Regions from separate parts of the Hydrogenophaga sp. PAMC20947 genome, predicted to be linked through region 1. Evidence: predicted binding sites of a transcription regulator. Region 1 holds the regulator's gene; each other region holds the start of a gene.
The links. Region 1 encodes FNR, which switches genes on or off when oxygen is low (the NO sensors DNR and NnrR bind a similar motif). Its sites were predicted from a motif close to TTGATNNNNATCAA; they were not measured.
Positions count from the first base shown of each region.

Region 2: the regulator FNR is predicted to act here: its motif matches at 2,541-2,554, upstream of E5678_RS11050 (FeoA family protein).
Region 3: the regulator FNR is predicted to act here: its motif matches at 3,708-3,721, upstream of E5678_RS12135 (DUF3149 domain-containing protein).

Region 1 is NZ_CP039252.1:680,749-687,652, forward strand. Features, by position in the region: gene ccoN (cytochrome-c oxidase, cbb3-type subunit I) at 5-1,450, shown strand; gene ccoO (cytochrome-c oxidase, cbb3-type subunit II) at 1,462-2,151, shown strand; gene E5678_RS03135 (cbb3-type cytochrome c oxidase subunit 3) at 2,163-2,300, shown strand; gene ccoP (cytochrome-c oxidase, cbb3-type subunit III) at 2,327-3,241, shown strand; gene ccoG (cytochrome c oxidase accessory protein CcoG) at 3,397-4,770, shown strand; gene E5678_RS03150 (FixH family protein) at 4,805-5,092, shown strand; gene E5678_RS22560 (hypothetical protein) at 5,140-5,439, shown strand; gene fnr (fumarate/nitrate reduction transcriptional regulator Fnr) at 5,520-6,239, opposite strand; gene hemN (oxygen-independent coproporphyrinogen III oxidase) at 6,397-6,904, shown strand, end outside.
Region 2 is NZ_CP039252.1:2,460,131-2,467,034, forward strand. Features, by position in the region: gene E5678_RS11040 (FeoB-associated Cys-rich membrane protein) at 200-334, opposite strand; gene E5678_RS11045 (ferrous iron transporter B) at 336-2,228, opposite strand; gene E5678_RS11050 (FeoA family protein) at 2,225-2,467, opposite strand; gene E5678_RS11055 (HPP family protein) at 2,643-3,761, shown strand; gene E5678_RS11060 (hypothetical protein) at 3,881-4,690, opposite strand; gene E5678_RS11065 (ATP-dependent DNA helicase) at 4,744-6,904, shown strand, end outside.
Region 3 is NZ_CP039252.1:2,691,755-2,698,658, reverse strand. Features, by position in the region: gene E5678_RS12160 (histidine triad nucleotide-binding protein) at 1-82, shown strand, start outside; gene tatA (Sec-independent protein translocase subunit TatA) at 198-443, shown strand; gene E5678_RS12150 (twin-arginine translocase TatA/TatE family subunit) at 536-1,027, shown strand; gene tatC (twin-arginine translocase subunit TatC) at 1,027-1,833, shown strand; gene E5678_RS12140 (Do family serine endopeptidase) at 2,173-3,324, opposite strand; gene E5678_RS12135 (DUF3149 domain-containing protein) at 3,781-3,930, shown strand; gene E5678_RS12130 (Nif3-like dinuclear metal center hexameric protein) at 4,071-4,847, shown strand; partial or broken gene pdxA (4-hydroxythreonine-4-phosphate dehydrogenase PdxA) at 4,888-5,915, shown strand; gene mscL (large conductance mechanosensitive channel protein MscL) at 5,964-6,392, opposite strand; gene petA (ubiquinol-cytochrome c reductase iron-sulfur subunit) at 6,649-6,904, shown strand, end outside.

The DNA of each region.
Region 1 (6,904 bases):
CTGTATGTCCGTGACAGCAAAGACCAGCCAGGCGGCGGTCTATAACGATAAAGTGGTCAGGCAATTTGCCGTCACGACCATCATCTGGGGTGTGGTCGGCATGCTGGTGGGCGTGTTCATTGCCGCTCAACTGGCTTGGCCTGACATGACGCAGGGCATCGAGTGGTTGGCTTATGGTCGCATCCGCCCCTTGCACACCAGTGCGGTGATTTTTGCGTTCGGCGGGTCGGGTTTGATCGCGACCAGCTATTACGTGGTTCAGCGCACCTGTCAAACACGTCTGATCTTTGACAAGCTGGCCGGGTTCACCTTTTGGGGCTGGCAGGCGATCATCATTTCGGTGGTGATCACGTACCCCCTGGGCCTGACGGAGAGCCGCGAATACGCCGAGATGATCTGGCCGATTGATGTCTTGATCGCCGTGGTCTGGATCGCCTATGCCATCGTGTTTTTTGGCACCATCAGCGCGCGCAAGGTTCGCCATATTTATGTGGCCAACTGGTTCTACGGTGCGTTCATCATTGCCATCGCGCTGTTGCACATTTTTAATAACCTCCAGTGGCCAACCAGCTTGACCCACTCATACTCCATGTATGCCGGTGTGCAAGATGCGATGGTGCAATGGTGGTACGGCCACAACGCGGTGGGCTTCTTCCTGACCGCTGGCTTCCTGGGCATGATGTATTACTTCATCCCCAAGCAGGCCGAGCGTCCCGTTTATTCCTATCGCCTGTCGATCGTGCACTTTTGGGCGCTGATCTTCACCTACATGTGGGCAGGTCCTCACCATCTGCATTACACCGCTTTGCCCGACTGGACCCAGTCGGTTGGCATGGTCTTTTCGCTCATCTTGTTGGCTCCCAGCTGGGGCGGCATGATCAACGGCATCATGACCCTCTCGGGCGCCTGGCACAAACTGCGTGACGATCCCATCCTGCGCTTCCTGATCGTGTCGCTGTCGTTCTATGGCATGTCCACCTTCGAAGGCCCGATGATGTCGATCAAGACCGTCAACGCGCTGTCCCATTACACCGACTGGACCATTGGCCACGTGCATTCTGGTGCCCTGGGCTGGGTGGGTCTGGTGACCATGGGTTCCATGTACTACATGATTCCGCGCCTCTTTGGCCAGAAGAAGATGTATTCGGTCCCCGCCATCGAAATCCACTTCTGGGTGGCGACCATCGGTATCGTGCTCTACATTGCTTCGATGTGGATCGCGGGAGTGATGCAGGGTTTGATGTGGCGCTCGGTCAACCCCGACGGCAGTCTCACCTACACCTTCGTTGAATCCGTGAAGGCGACTTTCCCCTTCTATGTGATCCGTTTGTTGGGTGGTCTGCTGTTCCTGAGCGGCATGTGCATCATGTTGTGGAATGTGCTGAAAACAATCGGCCAGGGTCGGATTGAAGAAGTGCGCATCCCTGCTCTCAATCCTGCGCACGCTTGAGGACAATAAAAATGGCAAACCAAGCAAAACCCAAAGGTTTCACGCACGAGCGCATTGAAACCAACAACTTCCTGATGATCGTGCTGATCACCATCGTGGTCTCGATTGGTGGTCTGGTGGAAATTGTTCCCCTGTTCTTCCAGAAGTCCACGACCGAGCCGCTGCCAGGTGTGAAACCCTACACGGCGTTGCAGCTGGCTGGCCGGGATGTCTATGTGAGCGAAGGTTGCTACAACTGCCACTCGCAGATGATCCGCCCCTTCCAGGCCGAGACGCTGCGTTATGGCCCATATTCTGTGGCTGGTGAGTTCGTGTACGACCGACCATTCCAATGGGGTTCCAAGCGCACGGGACCTGACCTTGCCCGAGTGGGTGGCCGTTACAGCGATGAATGGCACCGCATTCACCTGAACAACCCGCGTGATCTGGTGCCCGAGTCCAACATGCCGGCCTACAGCTGGCTGGACAAGAAAATGGTCAATGCGGAAGACTCTCCAGGCCGTATGGAGGTCTTGCGCAAGCTGGGCGCGCCCTACACCGACGAAGAAATCGCCAACGCGGTTGCTGAAGTCAAGGGCAAGACGGAGATGGACGCCGTGATCGCCTATCTCCAGATGCTCGGTACGGCTCGATCGGCTGCGTCTATGGCTGCGGCCACTGAGGCGGCGGCAACGCCTGCGGTTGAAGCCAAACCCCAATAAGGAGTTGCATCATGGACATCAACGATCTGCGCAGCGCGATAACCGTCGTCAGTTTGCTGACCTTCGTGGGCATTGTTGCCTGGGCTTGGTCCCGTCGCAACCAGGCGGATTTTGACGAGGCAGCGCAGCTGCCTTTCCAGGACGAATAAAACCCGCTACGAACAAGAGAAACATCATGAGCGACTTTACGAGCGAATTCTGGAACTACTACGTGATCGGCTTGGTCACCCTGAGCATCATCGCTTGCGCGGTATTGCTGTGGATCAGTGGCACCACCAAGGTGGTTTCAGCGGCTGACAACACCACGGGCCACGTGTGGGATGGTGATTTGCGTGAAATGAACAACCCTCTGCCAAGGTGGTGGGTCTACTTGTTCATCATCACGGTGATTTTTGCCTTTGTGTATGGTGCCCTTTACCCCACGTTTGGGCGCTACCAGGGCTTGCTGGGCTGGTCTTCTGCCGGTCAACACGCGGCGGAAGTCAAGAAGGTTGAAGCTGCGATCGCACCGATCTATGCGAAGTTCGATGGCATGACCCCAGAACAAATGGCCGGGGATTCCCAGGCCATGGCTATCGGTGAGCGTTTGTTCATGAACTATTGCGCGCAGTGCCACGGTTCTGATGCTCGCGGAGCCAAGGCTTTTCCTAACCTGACCGATGGCGACTGGCTCGGCGCTGGCGATCACGCGTACATCAAAACCACCATCACCCAGGGCCGTACCGGCGTGATGCCTCCCATGGCCGCCGCTGTTGGTAACGCTGATGACGTCCGCAATGTGGCGAACTATGTGCTGAGCCTTTCAGGCAGCCCGCATGACAGCATTCGTGCCTCTCAGGGCAAGTTGAAATTCGCGGCTTGTGCCGCGTGTCATGGACAGGACGGCAAAGGTATGGCGGCCATTGGTGCCCCCAACCTGAGCGATGGTGTCTGGTTGCATGGCTGGGGGGAAGAGGCCATTATTTCGGCGGTCAACAAAGGCTTCACCAATGCCATGCCTGCACAGGCGGCCTTGTTGAATGAAGAGCAGATCAATGTCCTGGCGTCCTACGTCTGGGGCATGTCCAACAAGTCTGTCGCTGCCAACTGAGCGTTTTCTTGACGAGGCCTTTCGGGGCCTCGTGGTATTTTTAAGTCAGGGATTTTGTGAGCTCTACTACGCCAGACGCTGCTTCCAGCCCTCTTGCGCCGGTCAGCAACACCCCCAGCGACACGCCAAAGGGCATTCCGCCCGATGACGAAGTGATGGTGTCGTTGTATGCGTCAAGCAAGAAAATTTATCCGCGATCGGTCAAAGGCCTGTTTTCGAACTGGCGTTGGGCAACGGTCTGGCTGACGCAGATTGTTTTTTACGGTTTGCCCTGGCTGCAGTGGAATGGTCGCCAGGCCGTCTTGTTTGACTTGGAAGCGCGCCGATTTTTCATCGGTGGCTTGGTGCTTTACCCGCAGGACTTCATTTACCTGACGGGTCTTCTGGTGATCTCTGCACTGGCGCTGTTTTTGTTTACGGCGGTGGCCGGGCGCTTGTGGTGCGGCTACGCCTGCCCCCAGACCGTTTACACCGAGATTTTTCTCTGGATAGAGAAAAAGGTTGAAGGCGATCGTTCGGCGCGCTTGCGGCTGGACAAGGCCGCATTCTCGGGTGAAAAGCTCGGCAAGAAGTGGCTTAAACACGCTTTGTGGATCTCGTTTGCCTTGTGGACAGGGTTTACCTTTGTTGGGTATTTCACCCCCATTCAGGAGCTCGCGGCGTTGTCTCTTGCGGCGTCGCTGGGCCCTTGGCAAATCTTCTGGGTGTTTTTCTACGGCTTTGCGACCTATGGCAACGCGGGTTTCATGCGCGAGCAGGTCTGCAAGTACATGTGCCCCTATGCGCGCTTCCAAAGTGCGATGTTCGACAAAGACACCATGATCGTCACCTACGACGAGGCGCGTGGAGAGCCCCGTGGGCCGCGGTCCAAGAAGGCCGACCCCAAAGCGCTCAACCTCGGCTCTTGCGTCGATTGCACTTTGTGCGTTCAGGTCTGCCCCACGGGTATCGACATTCGCAATGGCCTGCAATACGAGTGCATCGGCTGCGGCGCCTGCATTGACGTGTGTGACGAGGTGATGGAGAAGGTGGGTTATGCCAAGGGGCTGATCAAATACTCCACACAGAACGGCATGGCCAATGGGTGGTCTACCGCCCAAATGATCAAACGCGGCCTGCGCCCTCGGGTGTTGGTCTACACAGCTATCCTGATGGCGATCACCGCAGCCGTGATGGTGAGCCTGTATTTGCGCACGCCATTGAAAGTCGACGTGATCAGGGATCGCGGTGCGCTGGCACGCATGGTGGATCAAGGGCGCATTGAAAACGTGTTCCGCCTGCAGGTCATGAATGCCACGGAGTCGCCTCAGACCTATGTGATCACGGTTTCTGGTTTGGACGGCGTAACGATTGCGTCCGAGTCCGAAATCACAGTGTTGCCCACCGAGGTTCGATCCGCCGTGCTGCGGGTTCAGATTCCACCGAACTCGGCAAAAACGGGGTCGCACACCATCCATTTTGATGTCCGCTCTACCGGCAAGGATGTGTCTCAAGTCTCCGAAAAGGCGGCCTTCCTTGTGCCCCGTTGAAATGCAACCTATGTCCTATGTCCAGGAGAACCCCATGACCTCGAACTCAACCGATCCTGTGCCTCCCGTTGCTTGGTGGAGTGTTCCCCACATGTGGATGGTGGTGGGTGGCCCGGTGGTGGTTGTGATCGCAGCCATTGCAACGGCTGTGATTGCGGTGAAGTACCAAGATCCGGTCCTGAACAAGAACGACTATGAACGCGACCTGAAAGCGGCCCATGCCCTTGAGGGCAAAGCGCGCGAGGCGGCTTTGTTCAACATGATGCCCGCTGGCCAGGCGCGCAATCACGCCACCACCCAGGTCGCACCGCCCGCAAATTGAATACGCTGCACAGACATTGCTCTGACAGCAATACAGGAGAGTGACCCATGAAGGCAAAGCGTTGGATGTGGATCATGTGGCCCGCTTTTTTGATGGCCGCGGTGTTGGAGATGTTGGTCTTTGCCTTTGTGGATCCCAGCGAGATGCATTGGCAAGGACAAAGCCTCAGCCTTTCGCGTGAAGCCATCTACACAGGGGCATTTTTCATCTTTTGGATGGCTACGATGCTCTCCAGCGCCTTGACAACTTTGTTGGCGATGTCGCCGTTTGAGGTCAACCGTTGCCCGGTCCCTGAGCAGGATCGCCCGCGTGAATGTGCGAAGAATGCTACCTGTGATCGAGCTTGATCTTCTCGATAAAAAAATGCCCCCTGCGGGAAATTCTGCAGGGGGCTTTTCTTTTTGGCGGAGCGGTTCGATTCGGTGCTTTATCCGCAGGTCTGCGGATTCACAATGCGCCGCAATCCGTCGGTGTCCTTGATGTGAACGTAGCGCTGCTTGACCTCAATGATGCCATCTTCAACAAACTTCGAAAAGGTTCGGCTCACGGTTTCCAGCTTCATGCCCAGATAGCTGCCGATCTCCTCGCGTGTCATGCGCAGGATCAGTTCGGACTGTGAGAACCCGCGCGCGTGCAAGCGCTGCACCAAATTGAGCAGGAAGGCTGCGAGCCGCTCTTCCGCACGCATGCTGCCCAGCAGCAGCATCACGCCATGGTCGCGCACAATCTCGCGGCTCATGATTTTGTGCATGTGATGCTGCAGGGTGGTGAATTCGCGCGAGAGCTCTTCGATCTGGTCAAAAGGCATCACGCAAACTTCAGCGTCTTCCAGGGCAACCGCGTCGCAGGAATGAAGGTCGTTCACGATGCCGTCCAGCCCGAGAATTTCCCCCGTCATCTGAAAACCCGTCACCTGGTCGCGCCCATCCGCCGTGGTCACACAAGTCTTGAAAAAGCCAGAACGCACGGCGTACAGGGATGTGAATTTTTCACCCGTGCTGAACAAGGCCGTGCCGCGCTTGATGCGGCGGCGAGAAGAGATGACGTTGTCCATCTTGTCCATCTCCTCTGGATTCAGGCCCATAGGCAGGCACAGCTCACGGAGATTGCAGTTTGAGCAGGCGACTTTGATGCTTTGAACGTCCATATTTTTCCCCGGGTAATCACTGGGGACTTTACAGCACCGCCAGTGCATCAGGCCATAAACGCCGGGAAACACTGGATTTCTCTTGCGGGCAGCTTTTCGGGGCATACCTAGGCTTGACAAAGATCAAAGGGCGCCCTGGCGTCTTGGGGCACATTCAATGCTCAGTATTGGAGAAAAGTCAGTGAGCCACACGATCCCCGACGAACTGCTAAAGCGGTTCGATATCCCAGGTCCCCGTTACACCTCTTACCCCACAGCCGACCGCTTTATAGAGGCTTTTGGTGAGGCGGATTACATCCAGGCGCTGGAACAACGCCGGGCAGGTTCCATGGCGTTGCCCTTGAGCCTGTATGTGCACATTCCGTTCTGCGAGTCGGTCTGTTATTACTGCGCCTGCAACAAGGTCATCACCAAACACCACGAGCGCGCGGCCGAGTACCTTCGCTACCTGTCCCGAGAGGTGGAGCTGCAGGTTGAGCACTTCGGCAAAGGGCACAACGTTTCGCAGCTGCACCTGGGTGGCGGCACCCCAACCTTCCTCTCCGACGAGGAGCTGGAAGACCTGATGACCATGATCCGCCGCAATTTCACCCTGGTACCAGGAGGGGAATACTCGATCGAAGTTGATCCGCGCACGGTGACCGATCAGCGCCTGCAAACGCTGG
Region 2 (6,904 bases), 1.8 Mb from region 1:
CACCCATGATTCAGGCGCATCGGGTACTGCTGTGCAAAACAGCAGATTGATGGGTTGACGCAGCGGGCGAGCCCGTTTTCGCCAACAGGCTGCGCGAAAACGGCGGCGCCGCTCCACCTCGGGCGGGTGTTTTGATGGGTGGCAACGTGAGGGTCCCCCGTTCGTCCGTCCGTCAAACGGATCGACCCGCGCGAACAGGTCAGTTGTCGCTGCCGCAGTTGCCGCAGTTACCGCAGGCAGGTCCTTTGCCCTTGGCCGAGCGCCAATACTTGCGCACCACAAAGGCCAACGCCAGCCCGACCAAGGCCAGCACGGCCACCAGATCAAAGTTCATTTCAGAAACCTCCCAGATTCAATGCGAGTCGGTAAGTCACCCACGACGCCGCGTAGGCCAAGCCAAACAGGAACGCCGCCATGCCGACCGGCATGGCCCACCCGCCCATTTCCTTGCGCACCACGGCCAACGTGGCCAGGCACTGCGGTGCAAACACAAACCAGATCAACAGCGACAGGCCGGTGGCCAAAGACCAATCCTGCGCAATCAGTGGACCGAGCGCGGCGCCCACCTCATCGCCCGTTTGCGACAAGGCGTAAACCGTGCCGAGCGCGGCCACCATGACCTCGCGCGCGGCCAGCCCCGGGATCAGCGCCACCACAATCTGCCAATTGAATCCGATGGGGGCAAAAAAGCCTGCCAGCGCCTGCCCGATGCGGCCGGCAAAGCTGTATTCGATGGGGCTTCCTGCGAAGCTCACAGGCGCTTGCGGAAAGGTGGAGAGAAACCACAAGATCACGGTCAGCGACAGGATGATGCCGCCCACATTGCGCAGGAAGATGCTGGCGCGCTGCCACAGGCCAATGGCCAGGTCTTTCACGCGTGGCAGGTGGTAGTCGGGCAACTCCATCATCAGTTGCACCGGCTCGCCGGCACCCCGCCACAGTTTGAGCACCCAGGCCACGGCAATGGCGGAAACAATGCCCAGCACATACAGGCCAAACATCACCAACCCCGGCAGGTTCATGCCGAGAACTGTTTTGGCCGGTATGAAAGCACCGATCAGCAAGGTGTAAACCGGCAAACGGGCCGAACAGGTCATGAGCGGCGCAATGAACACCGTGACCCACTTGGTGCGCCGGTCTGAGATTGTGCGCGCGGCCATGATGCCGGGAATGGCGCAGGCAAAGCTGGAGAGCAGCGGGATGAACGCGCGCCCGGACAAACCCAGGCTGCCCATCAACCGGTCGAGCAAGAGCGCGGCGCGCGGCAGATAACCCGACTCTTCCATCACCAGAATGAAGAAAAACAGAATCAGGATCTGGGGCAGAAAGATCACCACCCCGCCCACACCCGCGATCACCCCGTCGATCAGCAGGCTCTTGAGCAAGCCCGCTGGCAACCATGCGTCTACCCCCTCGCCGACCCAGCTGGTCACACTTTCGATCAGGCCCATGGGCCATGCTGCCCAGGCAAACACTGCCTGAAAGATCAGGAACAACAAGACCAGCAACACCAGCACACCCGTGAGCGGCTGCAGCAGCAAAGTGTCCAGACGGCGCGACCACTCGTGGGCCGACATGGGCTGGTCCTGGCCTGCAGCCTGTAACCAGCTTTGAGCCTGGGCATCGTCGGCCCTGACCACCTCGGCGCTGTGCTGCGCCACTGGGGTTTCGGGCCGCGTTTGCGACCAGATGTCTGCACGGTCCAGCAGTTGCCGCAGCGCGTCCGTGCCCTGCGCAGAAATGCCGGTCACTTCCACCACGGGAACACCCAGAGCAGCCTGAAAACGTGCCGCATCGAGATCACGGCCCTGGGCTCGCACACGGTCCATCATGTTGATCAAGACCACCATCGGCACACCCAGGCGCTTCAGCGCGGCCACCAGACGCAAGCCGCGGCGCAAACGCGTGGCGTCCAGCACCACGGCGGTGAGGTCTGGCGCTTTCTCGCGCAGGCTCTGGCCCAGCACCATCTCGCAGGCCACGGTCTCGTCCTGGCTGCTGGCATTGAGGCTGTAGGTGCCCGGCAAATCGATCACCGTGACCGAACGGCCTGCAGCGGTCTTCATCAGACCGCGCTTGAGCTCTACCGTGACACCGGCGTAGTTGGCCACCTTTTGCTGGCTGCCCGTCAGGCGGTTGAACAGCGCGGTTTTGCCGCAGTTGGGGTTGCCCAGCAAGGCTAGCCGCCGCTGGGCCAGCCCGCTGGTATCGATGGTGGCGGCGCTCATGCTGCGCTCAAGCTGCCCAGCATTTCGGTGTGCGCGTGCACTTCAATCTGACTGGCCTCATCGGGCCGCAGGCCAAACACCGCATCCCCCACCTGCACCACCAGCGCCCCGGTCTTGAACCAGCTGCGCTGCAGCACACACACGTTTTCCAGCGGCAAGAATCCCAGCTCCAGCAGGCGGGGGTGGTGGGCGCTGTTGACCGATATGCGGTGCCATTGGCGCACAGGGGCTTGATTCAAGTTACGAGGCGTCATACGACCAGTCTGCAAATGCGAATGATTTACATTGTAAGAAACCAATCCTTAAGGTTGTTTGATCTGCATCAAATCCCTCCAAATAGCCGGGGCCAAGCGCCCGCTGGGTTGCGCTGATAACATGCGCCCAATCGCCCCAAAAAGGTGCACATCGCCCACCATGCCCATCGCCCACTTCGCCAACTGGCTGCGCTCGTTCTACCCCGCTCCGCTCACCGCCGGCCCACGCGATCTCTGGCTGGGCAGCCTGGGCGCGGGACTGGGCCTCTTGATCACCGAATGGATCAGCCACCAGGCCCTGGGTTCGGCCAACCCCTGGTTCATCGCGCCCATGGGGGCCTCGGCCGTGTTGCTGTTTGCCGTGCCGGCCAGTCCGTTGGCGCAGCCATGGTCCATCGTCGGCGGCAACGTGATTGCCGCAGCGGTGGGCATCACCTGCGTGCAATGGCTGGGCAGCAGTGGCCCCGTCGCAGCCTTGGCGGCCGCGGTCGCCATTGCCCTGATGTTCGCGTTGCGCTGCCTGCACCCGCCCGGCGGCGCTGTCGCCCTCACCGCCGTTTTGGGTGGCCCAGCAATTCACGATCTAGGCTACAGCTTTGTGTTGTGGCCAGTGGCCGCTGATTCGGTTTTGATGTTGTTGCTGGCGCTGTTGTTCAACAACCTCGCAGGCCGGCGCTACCCCCACCACGGAAGCGCCCGCGCCAGGCCCCACGACACCCGCGACCGCTTGCCCACCCAGCGTGCAGGCCCGACGGCCGAAGACCTTGATGCAGCGCTGGCCTCTTTCGGCGAAATGCTGGACATCGACCGGGATGACCTGGAAGACCTGGTGATGCGCACCCAACTCGCCACACGCCAGCGGCAGTGGCAAGCCGTGCGCTGCACCGACATCATGTCCCATGATGTGATCACAGTGAGCCCGACCGATTCGGTGGACGAAGCCTGGCGGCTGCTGGCGCACCACAAGGTCAAGGCCTTGCCCGTGGCCGCGCCCGACGGGCCGCTGGTGGGCATCGTCTCGCTGCACGATTTTTTCATCGGCCAGAGCGCACCCATACCCAATCAGTTGCCACGCATGAGCACAGCCCGCCGGGTCGAAGACATCATGACGCGCCGCGTTCGCTCAGCCCGCCCCGAGCAGTCCATCGCAGCGCTGGTGAAAGGCTTTTCCGATGGCGGCTTGCACCACATGCCGGTGGTCAATGCCGACAATGAGGTGGTCGGCATGGTGACGCAGTCGGATCTGATCGCGGCGCTCTTCATGCGCAGCCCGACCTGATACGGGTATGCCATCAAATCGATAACGGTGTTGCTTCGCCTCGCCGTGATACGGCACTGTCTGCGGCTTCGCGCCCAGGGCCTGTAAACACATTGATTGCAAGCCCGCACGGCGCCACCTCACCAGCGCGCCTGCACCCTGTCTTCTTCGCGCACGGCCGGCCCCGCTTTGGCCAGCGCCATCCAGACATGAAACGGGAGCTGCGCCACAGCCCTTCGCGGCGCTTCCCGCGCCACCTTGAGCACATCGCCTTCCACCAGCATCACGCCACATTCAACCGGCACTTCGTCGGGCGCCCCAACGGATCGCCCCTTGGCGTCTTGCCCCAGCACATACCAACAGGCGCCCGCCATGCCCAGGTAGGCCGCCCGTTTGGCGGGCTTCTTCAAATCGCCCAGCAAGTCGGCACGGCTCACCTTGATCTCGTGCACCACCGGTTCCGCATAGGCCTCCACCGAAGTGCGGCGGATCGAAAACACATCGGGCATGGCCATGCACCAGGCGTGCCCTGGTGCCTTGGGCAGCGGGCCAGCGTCGTCGTCCAGCGCCAAGCCCGGGCTTTCGGGCTGCGGCGCCGGCTCTTCGCCCAACAACAAGGCCTTGGGCAAGGCCACCCGCAGCATCAACCCGCGCCACGCCAGGCGCCCACCACGAGTCATCTCCAGCGCCACGCGCTGGACCAGCTCTTCATGGGGCGAGCGCGCCGCCTTGTTGCTCGCGAACACGCGGGCCAGAGTGGCGATGCCTGCATCGGTCACCCGCAAGGTTTCGTGGCCCTCGCCGGAGCGCACGCGCTCGATCTGCCCGGCCGCCAGCAGCTCCACTTCGAGCATGTCCTGGCTTGGCCAGCCGGCCGATCGGTACAGATCACGCAGGCGGCGGTGGTGTTGGCGGGTGAGGGTTTGGGTGGAAGAAGGGGCGTGGTCCATGGTGGCAAAGGCTTGGGACCGTATCATGCCAGCGAGCCCTTTTCATCACAGCCTTGACCTCCAAAAGCCCGACACCCGATACCGATACCCGCACCGACGCTGCGCAGCCCCTGCCCGGAGCCGCCGCGCACAGCGCCGTGGCCGTGCGCGCGCTGTGCGAATTCAGCGCGAAAGCCGGGGATCTGGACCTGCGCTTCACCCCCTCGCCCAGCGGCGCCGAAGGCGTGGCCGGCCACAGCACCGTCACCGCGCGCCGCCCCGCTGGCTACCAGCGCGAGCTCCCCTTAAGCGCGCGCTTCGAAGAACTCACCGTCACCGGCCGCGCCGACGGCTTCGACCCCGAAGCCAAACGTGTCGAAGAAATCAAGACCCACCGGGGCGATGAAGGCGCGATCCCACCCAACCACCGTGCCCTGCACTGGGCACAGGCGCGGGTGTACGGCTGGATGCTGTGCCAACAACTGTCCCTCGAGAAAATCGATGTCGCACTGGTGTACTTCAACATCGACACCGCTGAGGAAACCCTGCTCACCGAGACGCAGACCGCCGCCGACTTGCGCGTGTTTTTCGAGAACCTCTGTCAGCGCTACATCGTCTGGGCGCGCGAGCAAACCGCCCACCGCCTGCAACGCGACGCTGCGCTGCGCGAATTGCCCTTCCCTTTTCCCGATTTCCGCCCTGGCCAGCGCCACCTCACTGAGACCGTGTACCGCGCCCAAGGCCGCGCGAAAGCGGGCGAGCGCATCCTGATGGCGCAGGCCCCCACGGGCATTGGCAAAACCATGGCCACATTGTTCGGCGCGCTGAAAGCCACACCCGCGCAGGGCACTGACAAGGTTTTCTATCTGACCGCCAAAACCCCCGGCCGCCAGCTCGCGCTCGACGCACTGAAGCGCCTGAATACCGCAGGCCACTTGCGCGTGCTCGAGCGCGTGGCGCGCGACAAGGCTTGCGAACACCCCGACAAAGCCTGCCACGGCGCCTCGTGCCCGCTGGCCCAAGGCTTCTACGACCGCCTGCCCGAAGCCCGCTCCAACGCGGCCAGGATCGCGTGGATGGACAAAGCCACGCTGCGCGACACGGCGCTGGCACACAGCGTCTGCCCGTATTACCTGGGCCAGGAAATGGTGCGCTGGAGCGATGTATTGGTGGGTGATTTCAACCACTACTTTGACCACGGTGCCGCGTGGCACGCGCTGACTGAGGCCAACGAGTGGCGCGTCAGCCTGCTGATCGATGAAGCCCACAACCTGATCGAGCGCGCCCGCCTCATGCACAGCGCAGCCATGGCACCCGGCGCTTTTCAGTCGCTGCGCCAGAGCGCCCCTCCCGGTTTGAAAAAGGCGCTGGACGCCTTGCACCGCCGATGGGGCAAGCTCGCACGCGAACACACCGAAGCCTATGAGGTGTTGCCCGAGCTGCCCAGTGAATGGGTCGAATGCCTGCAAGCCACCTGTACCGCCATCGGCGAGCACTTTGTGCAGCACCCGTTTGATGCCACCGGCGCGCTGCAGAACTGGTGGTTCGAAGCCTTGCACTTTCTGCGCGTGGCCGAGAGCTTTGGCGAGCACAGCCTGTGCGATGTGTCGCGCGACGCCTGGGACAACCCCAGGTCCAACCAACCCGGCCACCCCACCCTCAGCCTGCGTTGCGTTATTCCCGCGCCGCTGCTGCAAGACCACTGGGCCACAGCCCACAGCGCCACCCTGTTCTCCGCCACCCTGGCGCCCATGGATTACGTGGCCGATCTGCTTGGCCTGCCCGAAGACACCACCCGCCTCGAAGTGCCCTCACCGTTTTCACCTGAGCAACTGCAGGTGCGCGTAGCGCCCCACATCTCCACCCGCTGGAGCCACCGTCAAGCTTCACTCACGCCCATGGCCGACGTAATGGCTGAGCAATTCGAGGCCGAACCCGGCAACTACCTCGCCTTTTTCAGCAGCTTCGACTACCTGCAACAAGCACTCGACCGCCTGCAGGAACGCCACCGCTTCGTGCCCACCTGGGCCCAATCCCGTGGCATGACCGAGCCCGACCGCGAAGCCTTCATCAACCGCTTCACCGAAGAAAGCCAAGGCATCGGTTTTGCCGTGTTGGGCGGCGCCTTCGGCGAAGGCATCGACCTCCCCGGCCACCGCCTCATCGGCGCCTTCATCGCCACACTGGGCCTGCCGCAGTTGAACCCGGTCAACGAACAAATGCGCGCCAGATTGC
Region 3 (6,904 bases), 2.0 Mb from region 1:
CACAGGAGTTGAAGGTGGGCAGGAAGTGCATCACCTGCACGTCCATGTCATGGGCGGTCCTCGGCCTTGGCTGCGGGGTTGATCCCGGAAGACCCCTCACCATTTTTGTCTCTGGCTGTTCTGGAGTGAACTCTTGCCGGGGCTTAGAATCCCATGGTCAGCGTCCAAGCGCTTTGTTTCCTTTCTGGAGTTGAATCATGGGTTCCTTTTCAATCTGGCACTGGCTGATCGTGCTGCTGATCGTGGTGATGGTGTTTGGCACCAAAAAACTGAAAAACATCGGTGCTGACCTCGGCGGCGCCGTCAAGGGCTTCAAGGACGGCATCAAAGATGGCGAGCAGGGCGGCGCTGAGTCGGCTGCGGCTCCAGCGGCCAAAGTGACGCAGGACAGCACACGCGCCACAAAAGACACCATCGACGTCGAAGCCAAGAACAAGAGCTGAGATCCCTTGCCTGCGGGGCTTCAGGCCACCGCGGCTAACGGTTCTTGGGCACACAGGCTCAGGGACTCCCTTGACATCAGGACAGCTGACACATGATTGATCTGGGCATCTCCAAACTTGCCCTCATCGGAGCGGTGGCCCTCATTGTGATCGGCCCCGAAAAGCTTCCGCGCGTGGCCCGGACAGTGGGGGCGTTGCTGGGCAAAGCGCAACGCTACGTGGCCGACGTGAAAGCAGAGGTCAACCGATCTATGGATCTGGAAGAGCTCAAGCGCATGAAGGATTCGGTGGAGGGGGCGGCGCGCGATGTGCAAGGCTCCATGCAGTCCACGGCCAACGATTTCGAGAAATCCTGGTCAGAAGCGACGGCTGGACTGGAGGGGCTTGATTACGGTTCCGATTCGATGGGCGGTATCGGGAGCGATGGCTACCCGGTTTACACCCGCCCCAAAAAGAACTGGCGCATCAAGCAAAAGGCAATGCCCCAGTGGTACAAAGCCCGCACAGGTGTGCGAACCCGTACCCAGTCAGGAGCGGCTCGTGTGGCGCGCTTCCGCCCCCGTACTTTTTCCTCAACGCGTTGATGACCGATACCTCAAATTCCAACGACGAGCTGGCCGGTACCGAACAGCCTTTTGTCCAGCACCTGATGGAGTTGCGCAACCGGCTGATGCTGGGGCTGGCAGGTTTGGGTTTGTGCATGGCGGCGCTGGCCTTCTGGCCAGGCCCCAGCGGTCTGATCGACTGGATTGCTGTTCCGATTCGGGCCCACATGCCACCGGATGCCAAACTGATCGCTGTGGGTGTTTTTACACCCTTCTTCATTCCATTGAAAGTCTTGGGGATGACTGCCTTGGTGATGTCGTTGCCGTGGTGGATGTACCAGATCTGGGCTTTCGTTGCACCAGGGCTTTACGGCCACGAAAAGCGTTTTGCCATTCCGCTGATTGTGTTGGGCAGCTTGCTGGCCTACACAGGCATTGCATTTGTCCAGTTCTTTGTGCTGGACAAGATGTTTGGCTTCATTCAACAGTTCACGCCAAAGAGTGTGGCGGCAACCCCCGACATCGCTTCGTACGTAGAGGCGATCCTGTCGCTTTATCTGGCTTTCGGCCTGGCATTCCAGGTCCCGATTGTGGTGGTGTTGCTCGTTAAGATGAACATGGTCTCGGTGCAGAAGCTCAAGGAGTTTCGAGGCTATTTCATTGTGGTTGCCTTCGTGATTTCAGCGGTGGTGACGCCACCCGATGTGATCTCCCAGCTTGCTTTGGCCGTGCCCATGTGCCTGTTGTATGAGCTGGGCATCTGGGGCTCACGGTGGTTCGTCACCAACTCGGCCAAACCAGACTCCGAAGAAGCTTCGCCAGAGTCTGATGAGTCTTCTTCTTAAGGCAGTCTCGAAGGTTGATCGTGGGGTCGAACCAGCCGGGGGATGGATCCGGACCTTGGGTGGCGTCGATTCAAAGGATCCCGGCAAGCGAGATTGATGTTAGTGCCCGCTGGCTCCAGGCTGGTTTCGGCAGAGGTTCCGCAAGCAAGGGTGTTCAGATTTGTTGGATCCTATGAGGCGCCGCCTGGGGCGAGGCGGTAGGCAGGTGTTCCGTGAGCACATTCCGGTCGTTCAGTCCCACTTGACGGGTCTTTGCGCGGTTCACGCGGTGGCGGCCAACAACGTCGGTGAATTGCGGACCCAATCAATGACCTGACGCGGAGGCGTCAGGGTAGGGCGTCAGCGTTGTTGTTCCTGCAATCGTGGCCGCGTGCGTTTGCCGGGCGTCACTTCGATGGTCTCTTTGCCGTCTTTGCGCACCACATCCAGCTGGGCGGCCGTGCCTGGTTTCAATGCGGCGACAGCCGATAGCAGCTGGGCCACATTGCTCACGGAGCGACCCGCCACCTGGGTGATCACGTCACCCGGGCGAATACCGGCTTTTGCGGCAGGGCCGTTTTGTAGCACGCCTGTGATGATCACGCCCACATTTGTGCTCAGGCCAAAGCTCTCAGCCAGCTCGGGGGAAAGGTCCTGGGGCTCAACGCCGATCCAGCCGCGCGTGACCTGTCCGTCGCGCACAATCGCCTCCAGCACGTTCTTGGCCGTGGAGGTTGGAATGGCAAACCCGATGCCCATGGAGCCCCCGGATCGGGAGTAAATGGCCGTGTTGATGCCCATCAGGCGGCCACCCGTATCAACCAGGGCTCCGCCCGAATTGCCGGGGTTGATCGCGGCGTCTGTCTGGATGAAATTTTCGAACGTGTTGATGCCCAGTTGGGTGCGTCCGAGCGCGCTGACAATGCCGCTGGTGACCGTTTGCCCGACGCCAAACGGGTTACCGATGGCCAGAACCTGGTCGCCAATGGCCAGGCCGTCGGAATCGCCAAGGGTGATCACAGGCAACTCCTTCAGGTCGACCTTCAGGATCGCCAAATCGGTCTCGGGATCTGTGCCGATCACTTGAGCCGCACTTTTCCGGCCGTCGTTCAGGAGGACCTCGATTTGATCGGCCTCTTCAATCACGTGGTTGTTTGTGAGGATGTAGCCGGCTGGGCTGACGATCACGCCAGATCCCAAGCCCGCTTGGGGCTGGGATTGGCCTTGTTCTCCGAAAAAGAATCGCGACCACGGATCGTTCGCCAACGGACCGGTTTCTGGAGCCTTGCTGGTGTTGATGCTGACCACGGCGGGCGATGCAATGCGCGCCGCCGCGCTGAAGCCCTGGGTCCCACCGCCGGATGCAACGGGTTCGTTTGACTCGAAAACGGGCACCACAGATGCCACGATCGGCTTGCGGTTGAGCCACTCGGGCTTGAGCGTTGCGATGACGAAAAACGCCGCCAGCAAGACCGTTACAGATTGGGAAAAAACCAGCCAGAGTCGTTTCATGGGGTGTTCAGGGTCCAGTGCACATAGGCAGCGCCGACCTGAATGCAGATCAGCGCTAGCGAGGATATTGTCCTGCAAATGCAGATCAGGTAAGCGCTGCATTCTCCCGCGACGCGCTTTCAGGTTCAAAATGCGGTGCACTGGCGGGCCTTCGTGGCGCATCGTGTACCGCTGGCACACACAAACCAACAGGCGTTTCAGGCGCCTGTTCTGAACCGAGCCCTTGTAGGTTGTGGTTGTTCGGTCAATCTGTATTGTTGCAAAACCGGATCAGTCGGCCGGTCTGACCCTGGAATTCGCGCCTGGCCTCTCATCCCAAAAAAGCTGCGCTGTGCACAGCTTGGGTCATGCGGAGCTTCCCGGAGCATGGGATTTTGGGTGGTTTGACCCAAGTCAAGGCGTTCAATCGCTGCTTCGGTTGCAATGGATGCATTATCAGAAAGCATGGAGAACACTATGAAAGCGATCGTCGACCTTTTTTCTACCGATTACGGCTTGTTCAGCATTTCAGGCATCGTATTCATGATCGGCATGGCGATCTGGTTTTACCGGTTCTTCACCCGGAAGATGGAGGAGGCTGAGCAAGCCCAGAAGGCCATGCATTGAATGAGTTTCGGCAACACTTTTTCCTCAGGTGCTTGTGTCGCCTGCTCAAAGTTGTTGAGCAGGATGGCTGTCAGAATGCAAAGTCCAACCAACTGGCCCCGTTGAGGCCGTTGGCATAGTTTCCATTGTGTCGTTCCGCCATGAATTCACCAGAATCTTCTGTTTCCCGTGATGTACTCCTGAGTGCCTTTGACGACCTGCTGCAGCCCGCAGCGTTCAAAGACTATGGGCCCAATGGGCTGCAGGTTGAGGGTAAGAAGGAGATCCGCAGCGTGGTTTCGGGTGTCACGGCGAGTTTGGCACTGATCGATGCAGCGATCGAGGTCGGAGCTGACGCACTGTTTGTGCACCATGGATTGTTCTGGCGCGGGCAGGATGGGCGGGTCACAGGGTGGATGAAGCAGCGCCTGGCTCGGTTGTTGGCGCACGAAATCAATCTGTTTGCCTACCACTTGCCACTGGACGCCCATCTCACCCTGGGCAACAACGCACAACTGGCGCGCCACCTGGGAATTCACTGGGTGGGTGCTGAGCCGGTTCGCTTTGGTGAGCAGTCCTTGGGCTTTCTTGGTGTGCGCGCCGAACGTTCTGCGGCAACGCTTGCCCTTTGGGTTGAACAGCAGTTGGGACGCCCAGTAACGCTGATTGCCCCGAACGATCAACCTATTGAGCGGGTTGCGCTGTGTACCGGGGGCGCCCAAGGCTACTTTGAAGCGGCCATTGCAGCCGGCGCCGAGGTGTTCATCACTGGTGAAATCTCTGAGCCCCAAGCGCATTACGCTCGGGAATGTGGTGTGGCCTACATCGCTTGCGGCCACCACGCCTCGGAACGCTATGGGGCACCCGCAGTGGCTGCACACGTGGCAAGTCAGCTGGGCATTGCCCACCAGTTCATTGATATTCCCAACCCGGCATGAGGTCGTGATGCTGGCTGAACCATCTTCTGTACCGGAGTCGATGCGCCCTTTGGTGATCAGCATGGGAGATCCCGCCGGGATTGGGCCTGAGATCATCGCCAAGGCTTTGACCGAGCGCCCCGCGTTGAAGCATGCGGTGGTGATTGCCGGGAATCTGGCGACGCTAGAGACCGCTGCCCTGTTAGTGGCCAAAGCTGGGGGCAGCGAACCCGTGTTGTTTTGGCCGATTCCCACGCTGGAGCGTCGCGGGCAGGTACCTGAAGCGCATGTGGCTGTGTTGCAGGCTTGTGAGCTTCCTGTGCGGCCCGAGTGGGGCGTGGTGAGCGCCCAGGCGGGCAAGGCTGCGGCGGAATGTATCCGGGTGGGTGCTGGGGCTGTGTTGAGCGGGGCCGCCTGCGGCCTGGTGACCGCGCCAATTCACAAAGAGTCGCTGGCGTTGGCGGGTGTCGAGCATCCCGGCCACACCGAATACCTCCAGGCGCTGTCTGCCGCACACCTCGGTGTTTCCGTCCAGGAACTGCCTGTACGCATGATGCTGAGCTCACCAGATTTGCGCACCGTGTTGGTGAGCATTCATGTGTCTTTGCGGAATGCGCTGGACGCGGTCACCACGGACCGTGTCGCCAGTACGATTCGAATCACCTATGAACACTTCCGCCGTCTGGGCTGGAACAGCTTGCGCATCGGTGTGTCCGGCCTCAATCCTCACGCGGGGAGGGGGGGTTGTTTGGTAGCGAGGAAGTTGAGGTGATCTCACCCGCCGTTCGGCGAATGCAAGATCAGGGCATCAATGTCAACGGCCCGCACGCACCCGACACCGTTTTTATGCGGGCCCGCCAGGGCGAGTTTGATGTGGTGATTGCGATGTACCACGATCAAGGTCTGATACCCGTGAAGCTGCTGGGCCTGGAGCACGGTGTCAATACCACCTTGGGCTTGCCTTTTGTCAGGACCAGCCCGGACCATGGCACGGCCTTCGATCTCGCCGGAACAGGACGAGCCAGTGCCAGCAGCTTGCTGGCCGCGATCGATGCCGCGCAGGACGCCTGCTCGGGCCTGTCTCCATAGAATTAGCCACCCACACTTTTTTGAAGCGGGCGGCTGAAAATGGCTGGTCTATTTGCGCAGGCTGTCGCGGATTTCGCGCAGCAACACCACATCTTCCGGCGTCACTTCGGGTGCAGCTTCGGCTGCTGGCTCTTCGCGCTTCATGCGGTTGATTTGCTTGACCATCATGAAGATGATGAAGGCCAGAATCATGAAGTTGATGGCGACCGTGATGAAGTTGCCATAGGCCAAGACGGGAACACCCGCTTCCTTCATCGCGGCCAGCGTCGTGGCCGTGCCATCGGGCACTGCGCCCAGTGTGACAAACAGGTTGCTGAAATCCATGTTTCCAAAGATGGCTCCCACGACGGGCATGATCACGTCCTCGACCAGCGAGCCCACAATCTTGCCAAACGCCCCGCCGATGATCACACCGACAGCCAAGTCGATCACGTTGCCCTTGACGGCAAATTCCTTAAATTCTTGCATCATGCTCATGTTGTGTCCTCAAAACGTGTGGGTAGAAATTATTCACTGGCAAGCGAGTCAGCTGAAAAAATTCTCGCATGGAACACCTTGGTGTTATTGAGAATACCCCTCGTTGTGTGATCTTTGTCAGCAAGCTGTTGTTACTGGCCCGTCACAATGTCCTACTGCGGGGCTCAGTCCCGGGCCTGACCCTTGTTACCGTCCGGTACAATGCCGGGTTGACCCCAGTGGGTCCCCCATTCAGAAACGACTTTGAAAGAAATCCATGAGTGAAGCAACCGTTGGAGCGCCTGCAGTGGACAGCAGTCGTCGAACTTGGCTGATCACCTCCGCCGCTATGGGTGGTGTGGGCGCGGCAGCCGTCGCAGTCCCTTTTGTGAGCTCCTTCCAGCCATCCGAGCGCGCCAAAGCGGCAGGCGCCTCCGTGGAAGTGGATATTTCTGATGTGGCGCCTGGCACGAAAAAAGTCGTTGCCTGGCGCGGCAAACCGATCTGGATCATGCGCCGCACGGAAGAAGAGT